2 regions of the Janthinobacterium sp. FT14W genome follow, and region 1 is predicted to be linked to the other one. Evidence: predicted binding sites of a transcription regulator. Region 1 holds the regulator's gene; the other holds the start of a gene.

What was found. Region 1 encodes sigma-54, which starts transcription at its own class of promoters, with help from an activator protein. Its sites were predicted from a motif close to TGGCANGNAANCTGCTTT; they were not measured.
Region 2: a site for sigma-54 is predicted at 2,407-2,424, ahead of GCN74_RS19155 (PEP-CTERM sorting domain-containing protein). Genes of this name have one in related genera too.

What each region holds. Positions count from the first base shown of each region.
Region 1 is NZ_WFLL01000013.1:66,830-71,246, forward strand. It holds gene GCN74_RS11440 (enoyl-CoA hydratase/isomerase family protein) at 76-1,161, opposite strand; gene hpf (ribosome hibernation-promoting factor, HPF/YfiA family) at 1,315-1,674, opposite strand; gene GCN74_RS11450 (RNA polymerase factor sigma-54) at 1,744-3,222, opposite strand; gene lptB (LPS export ABC transporter ATP-binding protein) at 3,227-3,982, opposite strand; gene lptA (lipopolysaccharide transport periplasmic protein LptA) at 3,982-4,417, opposite strand, start outside.
Region 2 is NZ_WFLL01000030.1:744-5,160, forward strand. It holds gene GCN74_RS19135 (phasin family protein) at 1-188, shown strand, start outside; gene GCN74_RS19140 (TetR/AcrR family transcriptional regulator) at 328-999, shown strand; gene GCN74_RS19145 (hypothetical protein) at 1,049-1,822, shown strand; gene GCN74_RS19150 (TIGR00730 family Rossman fold protein) at 1,834-2,379, shown strand; gene GCN74_RS19155 (PEP-CTERM sorting domain-containing protein) at 2,681-3,283, shown strand; gene GCN74_RS19160 (YgjP-like metallopeptidase domain-containing protein) at 3,416-3,928, opposite strand; gene GCN74_RS19165 (KGG domain-containing protein) at 4,063-4,417, opposite strand, start outside.

The sequences.
Region 1 (4,417 bases):
GCGGCCCCGTGCCAAGCACAGTTCCGCTTCTCAACCACCTCTCCCTTCCGCTCGCTACGGTTTTATCCGGCGTTGTTACTGCAGATGATAAAGCGGATGCGCCGCGGCCGGCCAGACAGGAGCAAAGAAGCGCGCCACCATGGCTGCATCGACATCATCCAGGCTGGCGGGCTGCCAGCGCGGCGCATTGTCCTTGTCGACCACGAGCGCGCGCACGCCTTCGATCACTTCGCCATGTTCGAAATTGTGGCGCACCACCGTGCGCTCGAGGCGCAGGCAGTCGGCCACGCCCAGGCGGGCGCCCCGTTGCAGCAATTCCAGGGTCACCGACATCATCAGCGGCGAACGCAGGCGCATGGCCGCCAGGGCCTTGCCGGCAAACGCGCTGTCGTCCTGCGCCAGCGACGCCATGATGGCCGCCACGGAAGGAGCGCTGAAATGGCGGTCCAGCGCCGCGCGCGCCGTGGCCAGCGCAGAAACGCCCGCCTGGGACTGGAATGGCGCGGCCAGGGCCTGGATGGCGACCGGCAAGCCTTCACCGGGCGTCGATTCGAACAGGGCCAGCAGCGCCCCCATCTGCGCCTCGGGCAGGTACACATCGGCCAGGCCCGTGTACAGGGCGTCGGCCGCGTTGATCGTCAAGCCCGTCAAGCCCAGGTACAGGCCCAGCTGGCCGGCCAGGCGGGACAGGAAATAACTGCCGCCCACGTCCGGGAACAAGCCGATATTGACTTCAGGCATGGCCATGCGCGTGCGGTCCGTGACGATGCGCAGGCGGTTGCCGGGCCCGGCTTGCGCCACGCCCATGCCGCCGCCCATCACCACGCCGTCCATCACGGCGATATACGGTTTCGGATAGAAATGAATTACATGGTTGAGCGCATATTCTTCCGTAAAGAAATCTTCCAGCTGGGCGCTGCCACCTTGCGGCGTGGCCCGGCCCGCATCGTAAAAGAAACGGATGTCGCCACCGGCGCACAGGGCTTTTTCACTGCTGGAACGGATCACCACGGCGTCTACCTGCGGATCGTCGCGCCAGGCCAGCAACACGGCGCTCAGGGCGCGCACCATGTCCAGCGAGAGGGAATTCAAGGCTTTCGGGCGGTCGAGCACGATGTGGCCCGTGCGGTTGCGGATGGAGGTCTGGACGAAGTCGCTCATGGCAGGATGGAAAGTAGTAAGTATGGGAACATTCTAGCGCCTTCGGACGGAACATTGCGTTCCCATGACGCGGCCCGGCAAGGGCGACGGGCGCAAAAAAGGGCGCAATGCGCGCCCTTAGTTGATCACAGCCGGTTGAAAGTCGCGGCCCGCTCAGGCGGCGGCGAATTCTTCTTCCGAGCTGTCTGGCAGATGCTTGATCGCCTCTTTACCGTGCCCTTGCACTTTGGTTTTGTACTTCATCACTTGCCTGTCGAGCTTGTCGATCAGGGTATCGATCGCGGCATACAAGTCTTGCGCCAGGCTTTCCACATAGACGGTCTTGCCGCTCAGACGCAGATTGACTTCGGCCTTTTGACGTTTTTCTTTCTCTTTGAGGTTATCCACGGTCAGAATCACGGCGATATCGATGACTTGATCGAAATGACGTTTCACGCGCTCCAGCTTCGTTTGTACGTATTCACGGATGGCTGGTGTCACTTCAAGATGATGTCCGCTGATGGTGAGATTCATACACACTCCTAAAGATGATCGGGTTCGTGCGGTCCATCGTATCCGGCCCGCAGAGGAACCGAAAAAAACTTACAAACACTTACGCAGGCTCACTGGCGGAATTTTTAATGCTTCCCGGTATTTGGCAACAGTACGTCGCGCAATCACCATGCCTTGTTCCCCCAGCATGTCCGCAATCTTACTGTCGGATAAAGGATTTTTAGGGTCTTCTGCTCCTGTCAGTTGCACGATCAATGCCCGTATCGCCGTCGATGACGCTTCGCCCCCCGCTTCGGTGGCGACGTGGCTACCAAAGAAATATTTCAACTCGAACATGCCGTGCGGGGTCAGCATGTACTTTTGAGTTGTTACCCGCGAGATAGTACTCTCGTGTAAACCCAGTGTATCAGCTATTTCACGGAGCACAAGGGGACGCATGGCAACGGCCCCATGCGAGAAAAAGTTCTTTTGTCTTTCTACTATCGCCTGTGCCACGCGCAGTATCGTGTCGAAGCGCTGGCGCATATTCTTGATCAGCCACTTGGCTTCCTGCAGCTGTGCACCCATGGCCCCCTCCCCCTTGCCCTGCTTGAGCAAGTTGGCGTACATGGCATTGACGCGCAGGCGCGGCATGACGTCGTTGTTCAAGGTGACTTGCCAGCCATTGCGGGCGCGCTTGACGACGACGTCGGGCACCACATAGTCAGACACGTCGGAGGCAAACACGGCGCCCGGATGCGGATTGCACTGGCGAATCACCGTCTGCGCTTCGCGCAAGTCCTCATCGTCGCAATCGAGGGCTTTTTTCAGCTTGTTGAAATCGCGCTGGGCAAACCAGGCCAGGTGCTTTTCCACGATGACGAGGGCCATGCGCCGCGTCACCATGGCGATATGGGGCAAACGCTTGATTTGCAGCGCCAGGCATTCGGACGCATTGCGCGCGCCCACGCCCGGCGGATCGAAACTTTGCAGCAGGGACAAGGCCGTGCGCAGCTCGTCGACGTCGATTTCCAGCTCTTGCGGCAAGCGCGCCAGGATGTCGTCGAGCGCCTCTTCCAGGTAGCCATTGTCGTCGAGCGCGTCGATGATCAGCTCGACCAGCGCGCGGTCGCGCAATTCGAGCACCGTCACGCGCATCTGCTCCATCAGATGCTCGCGCAGGGTGCAGTGATGGGCTTCGAGTTGTGGGCGGGAATCTTCGTCGTCGGGCGTCTTGCTCCGGCTCGCGTCGCTCCAGTCGCTGTCGCCGCCGTCCGCGGCGGCCGGGCCCTCGCCCGCCTCGCCGTCAAAGGTTTCCCCTTCGGCCGGCGCCGCAGGCGCTTCCTGGCCTGGCGGCTGGGGCGGCGCTTCGGCCGGCGCGGCCGTGGAACTCAGGGCGCCGTCGGACAGCAGGCGCAGCGAACGGTCGAGCGGATCATCGAGGCGCTCGAGCAAAGGATTGTCCGTCAGCAATTGCTCTAATTCCTGGTGCAATTCCAGGGTAGACAATTGCAACAGGCGTATCGATTGCTGCAACTGCGGCGTCAGTGCCAAATGCTGCGAAGTGCGCAGCTGCAATGATTGTTTCATTGGCTCACATACGGAAGTGTTCGCCCAGATAGACCCGGCGTACCGACTCGTTCGCGATGATGTCGTCGGGGCGTCCCGACGCCAGCACCGAGCCCTGGTTGATGATGTAGGCACGGTCGCAAATACCCAGCGTCTCGCGCACATTATGATCGGTGATCAGCACGCCGATATTGCGCTCCTTCAAGAAACGCACGATGCGCTGGATTTCGATCACGGCGATCGGATCGACGCCGGCGAACGGCTCGTCCAGCAGCACGAAACGGGGATCGGTGGCCAGCGCGCGGGCGATTTCCACGCGGCGGCGCTCGCCGCCCGACAGCGACAGCGCCTGGTTTTCGCGCAACTTCTCAATCTGCAAATCGGCCAGCAGTTTATCCAGGCGCACCTCGATCTCGGCCTTCGTCAGCGGACGGCCTTCGACGGTCTGGATTTCCAGCACGGCGCGGATATTGTCTTCCACCGTCAGCTTGCGGAAGACGGAGGCTTCCTGCGGCAGATACGACAAGCCCATCTGCGCGCGGCGGTGGATCGGCAGGCTGGAGATGTCCACGCCGCTGATATCGATGCTGCCGCCATCGGACGGCACCAGGCCGACGATCATGTAGAACGAGGTGGTCTTGCCGGCGCCGTTCGGGCCCAGCAGCCCCACCACTTCGCCGCATTCGACTTGCAGCGAGACATCATGCACGACCTGGCGCTTGCCATAGGTTTTTTGCAGCCCGCGAACGATCAGGGTACTGCCGCAACGTGTATTGTCCATTATTTCTTTCCTGGCGCAGGCGTGGCCGGCGCTTTCTCCGCCGCCGGTGCCTTGGTCTTCGGCTGGATCACCATGCGCACGCTGCCGCCGTCCGGGGTGCTGGTGCCGCTGTCGGAATTTTCCATCGTAAACACTTCCTTGCGGCTGTCATACGAGATGAAGGCGCCGTTGGCCACGTCCGTCGGCTTCGTGCCTTCCAGGCGCGTCAGCTTGGCCTTGGAAAACAGTTTCACCACTTCCGTCTTGTTGTTGTATTCCACGCGCTCCGCTTCGCCTTCCACCCACAGGTCGCCCGCGCCATCGCGCTTCTGGCGGAAGGTGGCCAGCTTGCCGGGATCTGCCCAGAAGGTGATGAACTGGTAGCCTTGCGGATCTTCCGTGATCAGGGCGCGGCCCGCCTTCATGGTCAGGGTGCCCTTGACCAGCACCACGTCG
Region 2 (4,417 bases), on a different contig from region 1:
TCTCGAAAGCCGCGCCGAAAACCGTAGCGAAAGCGGTCGCCGCCAAGGCCCCGGCCAAGCCGGCAGCCAGGGCTGCGCCGCGCGCCGCGGCCACGCCTGTGAGCAAGGTAGTGAGCAAGCCGGCAAGCAAGGCGGCGAGCAAGCCAGTGACTAAGCCGGCGGCGAGGAAAAAAACACCGTCCGCCTGAGTTGGCGTCGCATCCCGCCCGGCCTGCTCGCGCAGGCTTTTTTTTGCCCCCCGTTTTCACCGGCGCCGGCAGGCGCAGTGTTTCATTACGGCTATTTTAGGTGGTATGCTTGCGGCAGAACACAGAGAGATTGCCCGCCATGCTACAAAAAGCACCACGCCGTACCCGCGAACGCATCCTGGAGTTGTCGCTGCGCCTGTTCAATGAGTTTGGTGAGCCGAATATCACGACGACCGTGATTGCGGAAGAGATGAACATTTCGCCGGGAAACCTGTATTACCACTTCCGTAACAAGGACGATATCGTCAATTCGATCTTCGTCCAGTTCGAGGCGGAAATCGAACGCATCCTGACCGTGCCTGACGGGCGCCGTTCGAATATCGAGGATGTCTGGCTGTACCTGCACCTGATGTTCGAACTGATCTGGCGCTACCGCTTTTTCTATCGAGATCTCAACGATTTGCTGTCGCGCAACCGCAAGCTGGAACTGCACTTCAAGCTGATCCTGGCGCACAAGATCAAGGTGGCCACGCAGCTGTGCGAAGATTTGCGCAGCGAACAGTCGCTGGAAGCGTCGGACATGGAAGTGGCTGCGATGGCGACGAACATGGTGGTCGTCGCCACCTACTGGCTGTCGTACGAGTATGTGCGCAACCCGCGCAAGTACAGCGAGCAGCAATCGATGTCCGATGCGCTGGCGCGCGGCTGCTACCAGGTGCTGTCGCTGATCGGGCCGTATTTGCGCAATGAAACGCATTTGTTGTTTCGCAAACTGTCGGAAGAGTATGTGACCAAACTCAAGAGCGACTGACAGGGCCGCTGGCGGCAAGGCGGCAAGTCGTTATTTACAGGAGACATGTATGGCTTGGAATCAATTTCCCTATCCGGATGACGCATATGTCTACACGCCGCAGACCCTGGAGGCGGCCTGGGCGCGCCTGCATGCGGGCGACGTGGAACCTTTTCCCACGCACCCGGTGCTGCTGCAGGCCTGGCTGGCCTTTCACGCGGGCGACTTCGAGCGCGCGGCGAAGCTGGGCCTGGCCGTCGGCGTGCCCGGCTATGCGGTAGCGCACAAGGCCACCTGCATCTACGCCACGCACCTGGAAGTGAGCGACAGCCAGAAACTCGACATGTACGAAGAAGTGGCGGAACGCTGCGAGCGCCAGCAGAGCGAGCAGCCGGACAATCCGGCCGGCTACTACTGGCATGCCTACAGCCTGGGCCGCTATGCGCTGGGGACTTCCGTCGTCAAGGCCCTGGCGCAGGGCATGGGCGCCCGCGTGCGCAACAGCCTGGACCGCACGATGACGGTGGCACCCATGCATGCGGAAGCGCATATTGCGTTTGGGATTTATCATACGGAAATTATCGACAAGGTCGGGGCCATGATCGGCAACCTGACCTATGGCGCCAACAAGGAAGACGGCTATCAGCACTTCAAGACGGCGCTGGCCCTGACGCCGTATTCGGCGCTGGCGCACAGCGAATATGCGCGCGCCTTGAACATGCTCGACGGAAAGAAAAAGCTGGCGGAAGCGCTGGCCCTGTATGAAAAGGCGGCCGATTGCGTGGCACTGGACGCCAAGGAACGCCTCGAGGTCGAGGCGGCGATCGATGAACTGAAAGGATAAGGATTACTGTGATCAAGGCTTTATGTGTGTACTGCGGCGCCAATGCGGGCGTCTCGCCGGACTATGCCGTGGCGGCGCGCGCACTGGCGCGCGTGCTGGTGGCGGAAAATATTTCACTGGTGTATGGCGGCGGCAAGGTCGGCCTGATGGGCGTGATCGCCGATGAAGTGCTGCGCCTGGGCGGCGAGGTGACGGGCGTGATTCCCACCCAGTTGGTCGAACGCGAAGTGGGCCACACGGGCTTGACGCGCCAGTTCATCGTGAAGGACATGCATGAGCGCAAGGCGATGATGGCCAGCCTGTCCGATGCCTTCATCGCCATGCCCGGCGGCTATGGCACCCTGGAAGAACTGTTCGAGATGCTCACGTGGGCCCAGCTGGGCCTGCATGCCAAGCCCATCGGCTTGCTCAATGTCGACCGTTTTTATGATGGCTTGATTGCTTTCGTGCAAAACGGCAAGGAGCAGGGCTTCATCCGCCCGCAGCACGCGGCCTTCCTCAACGCCGATGCCGATCCGGCAGCGCTGGTACAGCGCCTGAAGGAGTGCGCGCCCTAGCATCGCCGAAGTCCAGCGATACAGCCATGCCCTGGAAAGTGCATGGCTTTTTTTATTTCTGTACGGGAAAATTGATCAAGCTCAATTAATTAATTAATAAAAATGTGGCCATTTTGTTTCCCTTGAGGCATGTTTTTTTGAAAATGAAGATGCTTTTTATGCATTAGTGTGGTCTACTGGAATTGTTCAAAAGACAGGCATGTCGGACACCCAGCGAGGCGCCTCCCGTTTCCCGCTACGACGCCTAAGTATTGCAAGTTGCCACAACCTCGCTACTTCATCATTTTGAAAGGATGCTACTGTGAAACCAATGACCCTCTTGCGCACGGCTGCTGTCGCTGCCATCCTCGCCGCCGGCGGCGCCCACGCTCAAACCACCATCATCGGCTTTGATGCGCTGGAACACCCCGGCATCCTCGGATCCGTCTTCGACTCCTATTCCGAAGGGGGCTACAATTTCGACAGCAGCTTCCTGGGCTTGCTCAGTTCTGCCCATCAAAGCAATTTTGCCTATGCGGGCTCGGCCGGCCTTGGCGCCACGGTGCTGACGACAACCACACTGAGCCGTAACGATGGGGCCGCATTCTCGCTGAGCTCGATCAGCCTGGCCGACTTCGTGAGCTTGCCCGGCCCCTACGACGTGACTTTCGTCGGCCATCAGGCAGGCGGCGGCACGGTGACCCAGACCTTCAGTCTCGATGGCAGCCATACTTTCAGCAATTACACGTTCACGGGCTTCAACAACCTGCTATCGGCATCGTGGCAGGAAGGCGCCCTGCACACCTTCCAGGTCGATAATATTGCCGCCAGCGTCAGCGCCGTGCCGGAACCGGCCACATACGGCATGATGCTGGGCGGACTGGGCCTGCTGGCCTTCCTGCGCCGCCGCAAGAACGCCGCCTGAGCCTGGCGCCGCCTGGCGCAGGCCACGCCAGCGCATGCGTAAGCCACCGCCCGTTTCAGCCGGCGGCGATACCCACAGGCTGGCGCCCGTCACTACGCCCCGGAGTTTCTCCGGGGCGTAGTCATTCGTGCGTCACGACCACAGGGGCTGGCCGGACAGGTCGAGCTGGGTCAGGTACAGGCGCACGTCGAATTCGTACTGGTGGTACTGCGGTTCCATATATGTGCACAGTTTGTAGAACGCCTTGTCGTGCTGCTTTTCCTTGACATGCGCCAGTTCGTGCACGGCGATCATGCGCAGGAATTCCAGCGGCACTTCCTTGAACATGGTGGCCACGCGGATTTCATGCTTGGCCTTGAGCTTGCCGCCTTGCACGCGCGAGATCGAGGTATGCAAGCCCAGCGCATGCTGGATCACATGGATCTTGCTGTCGAACGCCACCTTGTTGATGGGTTCGGCATTGCGCAGGAATTCCGTCTTCAAGTCTTGCACGTACAGGTACAGCGCCTTGTCGTTGCGCACATCGTGCGCATTCGGGTAGCGTTTTAGCAGGACTTCGCCCAGCTTGTCCTGCGCGATCAGTTGTTGCACTTGCGATTGCGTTTGTTCGGAATAGGCGCTCAGGTATTTCAGGGATGGCTGCATGCGGGGAAGGGCGGGATGGAAGGCGAGGCGAGAATGTACCATACCGCCGCGTCCGGTGCTGCGCCAGCCCCGGCACGGGGCCGCCAGGGCTGCCCCGTGCCGTCGTCTAGCCGCGCGCTGCCGGGGCGGCCCGGTCAGCCCTTGTCGTCTTCGTCCTTGCTGCCCTGCCGGCCAGTGCGTCCCTGCTCGGTGCGTCCCTGCTCGGTACTGCCGCTGCGCGTGGCCGTGCCGCTGCGGCTTTCATTGGCGCGCTGGGCCGATTGCCGGCTTTCGCCACCCTTGCGGCCGATTTCCGCCATGTGTTCGCGGTTGCGGCTGACGGCTTCTCCGCCTTTCTGCCCGGCCCGGCGCGCTTCTTCCGAGTCGAATTCGTGCGCCGTGCCCTTTTGATGGGCTGCCTGGCCGCCCTTGCTGGCAATTTCGCGTTGCTGCTCCTCATTCATGGCGGCGAAGCCGCGCTTGCTCGTGCCTTTGGCGCTGCCCGATTCG